Linked DNA regions of Ketobacter sp. MCCC 1A13808. The protein of the gene in region 1 interacts with the protein of each later gene in a pairwise test. Links are inferred from orthologs where the notes say so. Each region holds a gene or a part of one and is shown on either strand. Other genes may lie near its edges. The genes, in order: FT643_RS21315 and mobA.

What was found.
Region 2: the proteins of FT643_RS21315 (region 1) and mobA interact in binary tests that used the Escherichia coli proteins (3 or more experiments, as listed by UniProt). The link is inferred for Ketobacter sp. MCCC 1A13808 from one-to-one orthologs.

The regions. Positions count from the first base shown.
Region 1 is NZ_VRKW01000020.1:21,447-28,113, reverse strand. Bases 1,304-4,138 are described here. They hold FT643_RS21315 (molybdopterin molybdotransferase MoeA), read left to right. Parts: upstream 1,304-2,035; coding sequence 2,036-3,241; downstream 3,242-4,138. Other genes in these bases: FT643_RS21305 (DUF2789 family protein), read left to right, coding at 3,760-3,993; FT643_RS21310 (acyl-CoA-binding protein), read right to left, coding at 3,271-3,531; moaB (molybdenum cofactor biosynthesis protein B), read left to right, coding at 1,449-1,976; moaA (GTP 3',8-cyclase MoaA), read left to right, coding at 1,304-1,369. Also shown: mazG (nucleoside triphosphate pyrophosphohydrolase), read left to right, coding at 1-384; more of moaA, read left to right, coding at 377-1,303; FT643_RS21300 (hypothetical protein), read left to right, coding at 4,177-4,749; FT643_RS21295 (iron-containing alcohol dehydrogenase), read left to right, coding at 4,742-5,926; FT643_RS21290 (hypothetical protein), read right to left, coding at 5,964-6,155; FT643_RS21285 (methyltransferase domain-containing protein), read left to right, coding at 6,537-6,667. UniProt on the Escherichia coli protein: Catalyzes the insertion of molybdate into adenylated molybdopterin with the concomitant release of AMP.
Region 2 is NZ_VRKW01000005.1:56,448-63,130, reverse strand. The notes cover bases 3,421-6,271. They hold mobA (molybdenum cofactor guanylyltransferase MobA), read left to right. Parts: upstream 3,421-4,477; coding sequence 4,478-5,065; downstream 5,066-6,271. Other genes in these bases: FT643_RS11460 (hypothetical protein), read right to left, coding at 5,166-5,930; FT643_RS11470 (ATP-dependent DNA helicase), read right to left, coding at 3,421-4,411. Outside these bases: FT643_RS11490 (hypothetical protein), read right to left, coding at 1-203; FT643_RS11485 (undecaprenyl-diphosphate phosphatase), read right to left, coding at 389-1,195; FT643_RS11480 (acyl-CoA thioesterase), read right to left, coding at 1,199-1,633; tRNA (adenosine(37)-N6)-threonylcarbamoyltransferase complex dimerization subunit type 1 TsaB, read right to left, coding at 1,669-2,385; more of FT643_RS11470, read right to left, coding at 2,489-3,420; adk (adenylate kinase), read right to left, coding at 6,506-6,683. UniProt on the Escherichia coli protein: Transfers a GMP moiety from GTP to Mo-molybdopterin (Mo-MPT) cofactor (Moco or molybdenum cofactor) to form Mo-molybdopterin guanine dinucleotide (Mo-MGD) cofactor.

The DNA.
Region 1 (6,667 bases):
ACCGTACCGGGCGGTATGGCACCCGTGAAACGTGCCCACAAAATTCAGTCAGTGGTCGCCAAGAAAGGGTTTGATTGGCAAGATCCACAATTGGTAATGGATAAGCTAGAGGAAGAAATCCGGGAATTGGCGGTCGAAGTAAGAGCCTGCGCTCCGGTGGCGAAGATTGCGGATGAGTTGGGTGATCTGATGTTTTGTTGCGTCAATCTGGCCCGGCATTATAAGCTGGATCCGGATATGGTCATGATTCAAGCCAATCACAAGTTCGAAAAGCGATTTCGTTTACTGGAGAAATCATTGAAAGATCAGAGCATTAGCCTGGATGATGCCTCATTGGGTCAAATGGAACAGGAATGGCAAAAGGCCAAGCAATACGATGAATAGCCGTGTATTAGTCGATAAATTCGGACGTAAAGTGGACTATGTTCGCATATCGGTCACCGACCGATGTGATTTTCGCTGTGTCTATTGCATGGCTGAAGAGATGACCTTCCTGCCCCGCCAACAAATCCTGACATTGGAAGAACTTTATCGCATCGGAAAAGCCTTCGTTGATTTGGGCGTCAGGAAAATCCGCCTGACCGGTGGAGAGCCTTTAATTCGGCGTGATGTTTTAACCCTGGTGAAGCATCTGGGTTCACTGAACGATTTGCAACACCTGGTGCTGACAACCAATGGATCACAATTGCCCGTGATGGCCAAACCCCTGCACGAGTACGGCGTACGCCGGATCAATGTCAGCCTGGATAGCCTGGACCCGGAAAAATTTCGGCAGCTTACCCGCACCGGGGACCTGAAGCGCGTGTTGGCCGGGATCGATGCGGCCTCGGAGCAGGGGTTCGACTCCATTAAAATTAATACCGTGATTTTGAAGGGCAGGAATGACGATGAAATACTGCCCCTTGTGGAATACGCCCGTGAACGTCATCTGGACATCACCTTTATTGAGGAGATGCCTTTGGGGGCGATATCCGAACACGGTCGCAAAGAATGTTTTATGCCCTCCGCAGAGGTGCGAAAAATCATCGAGCAACGCTATCCATTGCAAACCCGCATCGAAAACAGTGGTGGTCCAGCGCGCTACTATGGCTTTGCTGACAGCCGCTCGAAAGTGGGTTTTATTTCTCCCCACAGTCATAACTTTTGTGGTGATTGCAATCGGGTTCGCGTGACCGCGGAAGGGCGCTTATTATTGTGCCTCGGTAATGAACACTCTGTGGATTTGCGATCGGTTGTGCGCAGCACGGACGATGACGAGATATTAAAACAAGCCATTATTAAGGCTATGGATCTGAAGCCTGAGCGTCATTATTTTGATTTGGAAGACGAACCCCAGATCGTACGCTTTATGAATATGACCGGCGGCTGATCCTGTTGCAGGGCAAGTCGTACCGGGTTAAGCAATCGAATTACTAAGGTGGAATAACGTGAGTGCATCTGAAGAATTTATGTCATTGAAAATAGCCGTTTTAACTGTATCGGATACCCGCGATGAAGACACCGATACCTCCGGCAATCTTCTGGTAGAAAGCTTGATTGCCGCCGGTCATGAGCTGGTCGAAAAGAAAATCACCACCGATGATATTTATAAAGTGCGCGCCATTGCGTCACAATGGATTGCCTCAACCGAAGTGGAAGTCATTTTAATTACAGGGGGGACCGGGTTCTCGGGCCGGGATTCTACGCCAGAGGCGATGTTGCCTTTGTTTGATAAGCAAATTGAAGGTTTCGGTGAACTATTCCGTCAGATTTCCTATAACGATATTGGCACCTCTACAATCCAGTCGCGGGCGGTTGGCGGATTAGCCAACCACACTGCCGTGTTTTGTATCCCCGGTTCCACTAACGCCTGTCGTACCGCTTGGGATGGCATTATTAAACAGCAGTTGGATGCGCGCCATAAGCCCTGTAATTTTGTCAAACTGATTACGGTGCATCGTGATCTGGTGGCTGCGGATTGCGAGACGCGTGGTTGAGAGAGACAGAACGAGCAGGTTCAAATAAAGTGAATCAAACTCAAAGTCGCCCCGGTTTAATGCCGGTTGATCTAGCCTTAGAAAAGCTGTTGGCGGATGCCCAGGTGGATCGGGCCATAGAAACCATAGCGCTGACCCAGGCTCTGGGGCGCGTGTTGGCACAGGATGTTCACTCCACTGTAGACGTACCTCCTGCACCCAATAGTGCGATGGACGGTTATTGCTTCCGGTTCCAGGATTACGCAGCAGACAAACCCCTTCCCGTTATACAACGTATTACTGCAGGCGCGGTCAGTGCACCGCTGCAAGCCGGTACGGCGGCCCGCATATTTACCGGTGCAGAGTTGCCTATTTATGCGGATACGGTGGTGATGCAGGAAGAAACGGTGGTGACGGAAAACGGGGATGAAGGGCCGCTGCTGCAGATACTGGAGCCACCACAGAAAGCCCAAAATGTGAGACCTCAGGGGCAGGATATTGCGCTCGATCAAAGGGTATTAAAGCAAGGTAAGCGTTTACGGCCACAGGAGCTGGGGCTGTTGGCTTCAATTGGCGTCGACTCGGTCAAAGTGTATAAAAAATTACGGGTGGCAATAATGTCGACGGGCGACGAATTAATTGAGCCCGGACAGCCACTGCAAGCCGGACAGATTTACAATTCTAATCGCTTTACCCTGATTGGATTACTGGAAAATCTGGGTCTGGAAATTTTGGACCTGGGCATTGTCGCAGATGATTTACAAGATACTCTGCGAGCGTTGAAGCGTGCCACGGAGGCGGATGTTATTATTAGTAGTGGCGGTGTATCGGTAGGGGATGCAGATCATGTCAAAAGTGCACTTCAGCAATCGGGTGATCTGGCCTTTTGGCATCTGGCGATCAAGCCCGGAAAGCCATTCACCTATGGACGTGTGGCAGGAACGCCCTTTTTGGGTTTGCCTGGCAATCCGGCAGCGGTATTCGTCACATTCTGTCTTCTGTGTCGACCCTGGCTGCTAAAAGCTCAGGGGGCAGATAATTATGCCCCTCTTTCCATGTCGGTTCCGGCTGCATTCAGTATTAATAAACCGGGGCGCAGGCAAGAGTACTTGCGCGCGCGATTAGTACCGGGTGATAACGGTGTGCACGCAGAAATTTATCCCAATCAAAGCTCCGGCGTGTTGTCCTCCGCAAGTTGGGGTAATGGTCTGGTCGAAATTGCTATTAACACCACGGTTGGAAAAGGGGATATGGTGAGGTTTATCCCCTATGAAAGCTTTAGTTAAGCCGGCGTACTGGAACCCGCACCGGGGTTCTATCTATATTTCGCCAACTTGTCGATATAGGACTGCATAGCCTGATCGGCAGACAGTCCTTTTACAGCTTCCCAGGCTGAATATTTTGCCCTGCCGACGAAGTTGGTGAGTCCGGGCTTTTTACCTTTTACATCCCCTTCGGTCGCTTGTTTATATAATGCATAAAACTGCAGTTTCAGATCATTTTCGGGCTTGAAATCCCCGTCACCGGATTGCACGAATTTAACGGCATCTTCGAATTGTTGTTTTAGTTCTGACATCTTTTTACACCTGTTTAGATCTAGGGTTCGGTTAGTTATTGTCTGCGATCCAGGCATTATGCCTCATCACCAGAGCGCTGACATTAGCACCAGCGCCAGCCCGTGCGTTAAGTTCTGTCGGCCGCTGTTTTATCAACCTGATATGTCGAATCGATCTAACCTTAAACTGGTCAAGGTGCTTGAAAAAGAGCACGATGGAAAGGCCTTTAACAATTAGGGAGACAGATTATGGACTCAGTTTATTACTCGATGTGCAGCCTTTTCAAACAGTTGGGTTTACCGCACGAGCCGGAACAGGTTGACGAGTTCATCGCTCATCACAAAGCCGTCTCGGATGGTGTGTCGATAGATCAGGCGCCGTTCTGGAACGACTCTCAGTCGCAGTTTTTGAAAAGCGCAATTGAAGACGATTCGGTGTGGAGTGAAGCGGTCGATCAATTAGATGCCCGACTCCGATATTAACCCCGTTTTTGACTTACTCAGGCCGATTTGAAGCAGTTGAGTTAAATTTTGTGACTGACTTGTCAGTCATGGCCATTTTGTCGTGGTCCCGTGTGGACGGCCCAGAATTAGACAATTAGGATAAAGATTCGACTACACCGTCGCATAGACGACGCTATAAAACTAATAAAGAAGTAAATATTGATGAATCAACATCGTTTGATAAATGAGGGCGTGACGCCGCTTGCCTCACTGAATCTCGGTTCTTTGAAAAAACCCTATGTTGCATTAATGATGGAGGTGATCGGTCGCGCTCTGGAAGCGTCCAGCCAAGTTGATGAGCGTATACAGAAAGAAGTAGCACGTCTGCCCGCAGGCTTTGTATTTGACATGCGTGCGCTGCCTTCCGGGCCGTGTTTTGTTATGCAAAAAGTGGGGGAAAGCAATCTAAAATATCTGGGCAGTGAATCTGAACTTCCTTCCGACACGTCGTTAAAATTCAAACACCTCACCCATGCGTTTTTAGTGCTGTCTTTTCAAGAAGGCACCGCGCAGGCATTTGCAAATGACCGTTTGCTAGTCGACGGGGAAATAGCACATGCAATGAAATTGGTCCGCTGTTTAAACCGCATGGAAAGTTTAATACTGCCGAAGTTAATCGCGCAGCGCGCACTAAAACGTTATCCCGATATAACGTTGGGGCAGAAACTGTCTGCAGGCGGTCGAATCTATAAGCAATTGGTTAAAAACCTGGTAAAGGGTAAAAACAATGTCTAAGGCGTATTACGAATTTTTCTGTCCGGTAAAAATAGTTGCGGGTAATGCCGCGCTGGAACATATTCCTCACGAGCTTCGTACCCTGGCCGCGACCCGGCCCATGATTATCACAGATAAAGGCGTACGCGGGGCGGGTTTAATCGATCACGTGCTTAATGCCTTTGCTGAAAGCGGCATGGATATTATCGAGATTTACGATGACGTACCTCCAGATTCTTCCACCCAGGTGGTGAAAGACATTGCAAAGATTTACCGTGATCAGCATTGCGATTCGATTATCGCGGTGGGGGGTGGATCCGTTATTGACACCAGTAAAGGGGTTAATATTCTGGTCTCTGAGAATAGTACAGACTTGAGTGAATTTTCAGGCGTGGGTGTTTTGACTAAACCGCTAAAACCGTTTTTTGTCGTGCCTACCACCGCCGGTACCGGCTCTGAAGTGACACTGGTCGCGGTTATTTCGGATTTGGAGCAGGGCGTAAAGTTACCGTTCACGTCGTATTTTTTACTGCCTAATGCCGCCATTCTGGATCCACGCATGACGTTAACATTGCCACCGCATATCACGGCAATGACGGCAATGGATGCAATGACTCATGCAATCGAATCCATTACCGGACTGGCCAGCAATCCGATCAGTGATGCCTATGCCATGTCGGCGATAAAAAAGGTGAGTGAAAATCTGATTGCGGTTCTGGATAAACCGGACAACGCGGATGCTCGCCTTGAATTGGCGCAGGCTTCAACCATGGCGGGAATCGCGTTTTCCAATTCAATGGTGGGGCTGGTTCATTCACTGGGGCACTCTCTGGGGGCATTGTGTCATTTACCCCACGGTCTTTGCATGAATTTATTTCTGCCTTATGTTCTGGAATACAATCTGGAATCACGCGGAGACGTGATTGGTGAGTTGCTGCTGCCGTTAGCCGGAGCGGATGTTTATGCGGCGACACCGGCTGCCAAACGGCCTGCAAAAACCATCGAGACGTTATGTGATATTCGCGATGAACTTTATTTACGTTGCAAGTTACCACGTAGGTTATCAGAAACCGGTAAGGTGTCTCGCGACCAGTTGGCACGGATTGCGGAGATGGCCCTGGACGATGGTTCGATAATCATGAATCCGATGGAGGTCGATCTGAGCGACGCCATGGCCGTATTGGAAAAGGCTTGGTAACCCATTCAAGTGATCAGAGCATGCAAAAGTGAAGGTGCTATACAGCACCTTCGAATTCTTTCTTATCCAGAGCGGGGCCGGTGAAATTGGCACGCTTGCCGCCAGCAGGAGAATAAGCGGATAACTTTTTCTGTATCTCTTCCCGGCTGACGTAAACGACGCTTTTGGGTAATGCTGCCCGGGCTAGTATTTTTTTCTTCTTCAGGTGTGTTTCTATGAACTTGATCATGCCGGAACCTCAACTTTAAGTGGGGTGTTTTACATATCCTTTGCCATCTCTAGGTTTTGCTTCGAGTTTGGCCACCCGCAATAGCCGCGTCCTTTCGATAGGTTACACAAATGGTGCTTGGTTAATATTTGCTCTGATGAACCCAGTTTAATCCTTATCGGCAAGGTTTTGTTATGCCTAAAGCCTTAAAGTGTTAATGGTGTCAAAATACGGCACTCGGAGTGCTTAGATTTGTGATGCAGTTATCATTATGGTCAAAAAGTGACCTGTTTTGTCACCTATCTTGAGTAGGGAAAGGACGCTTACCGGCTAAATTGATTTGGTTGATGCGTTAATCGTGTTACTTAAATAGAAGAAGACGGGCGGTGGAAGTGTGTGATTATGAGTCGTGACCGCAATTTTGATGATCTGGCGGAGTTGTTCGCCGGGCGTATCTACAGTGGAAGCAAAGGTCGCATCCGTTTAGCGCTATTGGAAAGAGACCTGCTGGAGGTGATGCCGGACCTGTTGCA
Region 2 (6,683 bases), on another replicon or contig:
TTGATCGCCACCACAGGGGCTTGCTCGATCACCTGGCGATTGGCCTGGCTGGTTTCTGTGGTCGGCTCTATTGGGGCATTGTTCTGCTGTGGGCCTGGCGGGCGCCGGACACGCTCAAGCTGCTGCGCAGCAGTCCGCTGGTTATCGCTTTCGCGCAAACCGGTTCTGGCGTAGGTCTGTATTGGGCCTGAGCTGATTTTCATGTGTGCATATCATTCGCGAACATTACTGAAACCCGATTAGTATAGCCTCTGTTTACCGGGTGTTAAACGTCGAAACACGGGATTCAATAAGGTGAAGTTTGCCACGGGGCCGAGCCGTAACCCGACAACACTAATTAGGTAAGCTTCGTTTAGTGAGGGCCGTGACTACCGAGCTTAGGGTTTTACTAATTTAAGCCCACAAACGCAAATAAAAATGCACCCAACGCCAACCGGTAAATTACGAACGGCAGCATGCCAATACTTTCCACCAACCTCATAAAAACGTGGATACACAAAAAAGCGCTTACCGCAGAAGCAACGACACCCAGGGCCATAATATCCCAGGGCACCGGGCTATGACCGCCCGCCAGCTTTACGGTTTCCAGGGAGCCGGCGGCCACAATTATCGGGATCGACAACAACATGGAAAATCGCGCAGACGCTACCCGGCTAAAGCCGAGGAACAGTGCCGCTGTGATTGTTATGCCACTGCGGGAGGTTCCTGGAATCAAAGCCAGAGCTTGCGCACAACCAATGAGAAACGCAAAATTCCAGGTGATCTTTTCGACGCTTAATTCACCTTTGCCCGCTTTATCCGATGCCCACAATAACAATCCAAAAAACACCGTCGTACAAGCTATAACGAAACTGGAGCGCAGGTGATCTTCAATAAAATCACTGAATAGACCACCAAAAATCACCGCCGGCACAGTTGCGATTCCCACCGCTAACGCGAGATGCATATCCTGATTCATTTTGCGACTGGTGACCGAATCCCAACTGCCCACCACCATCCGCTTAAGATCCACATAAAAATAAACGACCACCGCAAGCAGCGTGCCCAGATGCACAGCTACGTCGAATGCCTGCCCCTGGTCAGGCCACCCCAGAATCTGGGAAGGCAGAATCAGATGAGCAGAACTGGAAACGGGAAGAAACTCCGTCAAGCCTTGGATAACAGCAAGCACCAGTGCTTGAAATACATTGTCCATTCGTTATTCCTTTGCAGTAATGATATAACCGTTGGCAAACTCAGCAGGCATTCGCTTGGGTTTACCTGAATCTATAGCAACACACACCCATTTAGTATAACCGCGCAATACCGTCACTCCATCCGCAGGCCGAACCAGCTGATAGCGGCGAACCAGCGACAGTTTTTTGTCGTTTTCCATGATCCAGGTACCCATCACCAGACGGTCACCGCAAAAGGTAGCGGCCAGATAATCCACCTCATGGCGATGTGCCACCATTGCCCTGTTGAGCTCGGTGTATTTTTCCCAGTTCAGGCCTAACGCTTGTGAGTGCCCCCAAGCGGCTTCTTCGAGCCAGCTCACGTACACCACGTTATTGGTATGCCCCATAATATCGATATGTTCATCTTTCACTTCGATTTCGCGCACATAGGTGGGCGTTCCATAATCCCAGCTCAGGCCGTCGATGTCAGATGGTTTCATACATTGTCCTGTTATTTTCCTGGTGGCATCGGCTTTGCGGCCACATTATTACGCAGGTAAACCGGCACCACCTGCGTCGCGTCTACCGTATGACCTTGCCGCCATTGCGTTTGAGCCAGACATAAAAGATCCGTTGCGTGCGGTAACATCGCGGCATCGGTCTTCACAGGCAGGCTACCGGTTGACTCTATTTGTTGCTGATAGATCCAGCCGCCACCCACACCATAAGCAGGCACTGCCAAGGTACCCGGTTGCACCTGGTGCGGCACACAAACCTGTTCCTCGCCCACTGCAATGACGTCACCGAACCCGGATACGTGAAAACATCCCCAATACACCTCCCCCATACGGGCATCCAGCGCTGCCATGATGGATTTCCAGCCATGCACCCGATAGCCCTGATGCGCCAATACGGCGAGAGTTGAAATCGGCACTACCGGCAGATCAGCGCCCAATGCCAACCCTTGCACCACACCAGCGGCAATACGCAGACCGGTGAACGAGCCGGGGCCCCGCGCAAACGCTATGGCATCCAGTTGTTTCAGGCTGATCCCTGCATCGCTAAGCAGCCCGTCCACCATCGGCAACACCCACTCTGCATGCTTGCGTGGTTCATCAGTATAGCGGTGGCGTGTTTCAGACCCGTAACTCAATGCGACCGAGCACGCGTCTGACGAAGTATCAATAGCCAATATTGAGCCTTCGGCAGCCTGCGTCGTGTTATGCATATTGATCTGGGTCCTGGCTTGTGGCATGGAAGAATCAAAAATTCGTCGACTGATTCAGAAGCTGCGCATTATCTCAGGTTTCGACATAGCTGAAAAACCCTGATTAGGTATTTACGCCATTAATCTGGTGCGCTTCGAGAAACGCTATCGCTTCTGCTAAGGATTCCACTCTGGCCATATCCGGTAACGCAGCAAGGAAGCGGCCTCCGTAGGCTTTACGCAACAGCCGACGATCCCCCACCACCACCAGCCCATCATCGTCCGGTGCCCGCAGCAAACGCCCTACTCCCTGGCGCAGACGCGTAATGGCCTGGGGCACGGCGAAATCATTAAACCAATGACGCTGCTGCTGGCGGGCCATATGCCGCCACGCCAAATTCATCAAATCATCCGGTGGTGAAAAAGGTAGCTTATCAATTGCCACGCATCGCAACGCAGGCCCCTGAATATCGATTCCCTCCCAGAAGCTTCCGGTCGCCAACAACAGGCTATTCTGATCCTGTCGGAATTGCTGCAACAATTGCTGCCGGTTGGATTCCGGTTCGTACACCAGGATGGTCCGCTCGGTTCTACCCCGCAGCAGCTCAGCGCAAACCTGCAACGCCTTATGGCTTGAGAACAACAACAACATGCCACCTTGCACTTGAGTGGCCAGCTCCAGCAAGGTATCTGTCCAGGCAGAATAGAAGTGCTCATTTGCAGGATCCGGCAACGATTCCGGCACCCAAAGCCGGGCCTGTTTGCGATAATCCATGGCGCCCTTAAACCGGTACTCATCCATCTCCGGCAACATAAGCGACCGCTTTACGAAATCAAATTTATCGCCCACTGCCAGGGTCGCGGACAGAAACACCCAGCTGATATGAGATGTTCGCAACCCTGTGAAAGGTGTATTTAATCGTGCCGCCAATACCCGCATCCAGTTTCCTGAGCGCTCGCAATAGAGCAAACCAGACTCTTCAATGGTACGGCTTAGCATCGATACCCACAAAGTGAGTTGGGCGAGGTACTCTTTGATATTGGCCACAGACCCCTGAATGTGTTCCAGGTACTGTTGTAGGGGCCGCATGATATCAAGCAGAGGTTGCACACTGCGTGAGGACACCGCCAACAAATCCTGGCTCTCGAAGGCCGGCGACAATTGGGTTTCAATTTGTTGCCAAACCCGCCCCAACTGGTCCAGTCGCTGCGTCAACTCACTAAACAGGCGGAGCTCATCGCCCAACTGACGGCGCAACTTGGTCAACCAGCGTTGCAAACGGTAACCGTCAATCATTTCCATATTGTGGCGCACCAGCATATCCGGTAACTGATGGGCTTCATCCACGATCACCGCAGCTGCTTCTGGTAACAACGCCCCCAAACCTTTATCAAATAGTTGCTGATCGCTGAGCAGCAAACTGTGATTAATCAGCAGTAACTCTGATTCAGCCGCTTTACTGCGAGCACGCTGGAAAAAGCAATGGTCGAACCAGGCGCAGGCTTTACCCAGACAGTGATCGGCGCTGACACTGATGAGCCGTCGTAGCGGCGTTAGTTTTTCCTGCGCAGCGGGGGGTAGAGTTTGTAAATCCCCACTGCGGGTCTGCAGCCGCCATTGGTTTATGTGATCCCAAACCTCCAATAGCAAGGGATGGCCGGTCTCCAGGGATTGCTGGATTTTATGATTACACAAATAATTGTCACAGCCTTTCAAAACCTGCATCGATTTTGACTGTGGTAACATGAGTTGCAGTTTCTGATACTCCCCCCACCACAAGTGGTCCTGTAACGTCCGGTTGCCTACCGATAGAATTATTTTGTCGGGAGAGGTCATTGCCGCCAACAGATAGCCCAGGGTTTTACCGGTGCCGGTGGGGGCCTCGATCAGCATGGAACGTCGTTCTGAAATCGCTCGCTCTACCTGCTGTGATAACCCAAGTTGTTCTTCGCGTGATTGGTATCCCGGCCAGAGCTGCGCAAGCTCACCTGCCTCGGACAATAACTTTGTTACCAGAGAGGAATCAGCGGATCGGTGGGGGTTCATGGCAACTCAGTTATAATCGGAAATCAAAACAGATTGAACGGGAATGTACCACACTCGGAGTCAACAATGGCAAAAACGGTTCATCCTGCGGTGAGCGCAATTATACTGGCAGGAGGAGAAGGACGGAGGATGGGTGGCGAGGATAAAGGCTGGCTGGACCTGAATGGTGTACCGTTAATCCGGCATGTTATTGATCGAGTCCGACCCCAGGTGAGCGACATCGTCATCAGCGCCAACCGCAACCTGCAACGCTACCACAGCTTGCCGTTTCCTATTATTCAGGACAGCACGCCCTACCTGGGGCCGTTGGGTGGAATTGCTGCCTGCCTGAAACACATTACAACGGAATACGCTCTTGTTATTCCCACCGATGCCCCGCTCGTTCCACAGGATTTGGTGACACAGCTTTATAACCACGCGCCTGCGCCTCTGGTGCTTTGCCGCGACTCGGAACGCTTGCAACCCTTGTTCGGGCTGTATCACCGCTCTCTTGCAGACTCGATAGATCAATTTCTCTTGCGGGGTGAGCGTAAGTTAGGGCTGTGGTGTAAACAACATCACCCGCTGATTGTCACCATTGGTGACAATCAGGTGTTTACAAACCTGAATTCCCCTGAAGATATCGCAAAATTTGAGAAAAATTGTCACAACTGAAGGTTAACAGCCATTCCATTGTTACCAACCTTGCTGAGTTGGCAAAAAAAAGCCCCTGAAAGGGGCTTTTTATAACGCAAAAAATCAGTCTGAAAACTGATTATGCTTTTTTAGGACGACCACGAGTTGATTTCTTGGCTGCAGTCCGCTTAGCAGGCGCTTTTTTCGCAGCTGTTTTCTTGGCTGGACCACGCTTCTTAGCAGGTGCTTTTTTCGCTGCTGGACGCTTGGCCGGAGTCGTTTTTTTCGCTACACGCTTCTTGGCTACGCGTCTTTTTGGCTTGGCAGCTGCTTTTTTCGCGATTGCTTTCTTCTTAGCAGCGGCTTTTTTCGCTGCCGCTTTTGCTTTCGCCGTTTCTTTCTTCTCTTTCGCCTTCACTTTCTTGGCATCAGCCGTTGAACGGGCTTTCTTCCAGCGTGCTTCGAAGGCTGCAATTGCCTTACTCATGTCTGCATCAGCACGTGCCGCCAACGAATCAGCAAAATCTTTGATCGTTGAGGCAGCTTTTTGCTCTGCTTCAGCGATTGAGGCTTCAACTTTAGCAACGGTGCTTGCAACTTTGGCGTTACGCAGTGCTTCGCGCTTCGCTTTCAGCTGCTCTGCCGCTTTAGCCGAGGCTCGTTTTGCAGATTCTGCAGAACGCTGTGCCATTTTAGTACCGGCTTTTTTAGCTGCATTGGTTTTGGCCTGGGCATCTTTCTTAGCTGCCGCGGCTTTCTTGGTTAGGTCATTTACTTCAGTTTGGGCTTTAGTTAATGCTGCCTCTGCTTTTTCAAGCATCGGGTTAGCAGAAACTGCTGCTGCTTTTGGTGCTGCTTTGCGTGCAGGACGCTTTTTAGCAGCCGCTCTTTTTGCTCTTGCCATGATTCTGTCTCCTCAGCTATGGCATATTTCGGACACACACATTTAGTACTACTTGTAAATGTGCTTAAGAAAAAGTAGCACAAAAAAAATGCATGTGATACATACACATGGCAATATTATTTAATAATTAATTTATTTCCAGCTTTAACCCCCCTTTTTTTAAAAAATCCCCCACTTTTTTTCAATTTCATTCAATTTTCATCGGCTTTTTAATCTTTCGGCACTGACAATATTCTTTTTTATGCTTTTCCGGCCGGGTAACTTTTTGAGTTTAATTATTCTGTTTCAGGAAACGCCAGCCAATTGAGCATTCCGTTTTTTAATTTTTGCGGGTGGCCGATGAAGTTTCCAGAGCAATAATTCAATCCGAGACAATTCAATCTGAGCTTTTGTAAAACCACGAAGTCCAATCTTGAAGCTCGCTTTAAATTATAATTTCTGGCGCGTCTTCGCCACCTTGTTCCAACGTAAATAAGCCCTTATAAATCCAAATCTGGACAAAAAAAAAGACACCTCAAGGTGTCTTTTCCTCTGCTCCGATCTGGTAACAATTTATCGGAATAACTGAATCCGGACTATTTAATCGAAGCCATGACTGCTGCCGTGATGTCTTCCACCGATCCAACACCCTCTACCCGACTGTATTTTGTGTTTGCAGTGCCCTCAGCCGCCAGATTTTTATAAAAATCCACAAGCGGTGCTGTTTGACTGTGATAAACATCCAGGCGCTTACGGACAGTGTCTTCTTTATCG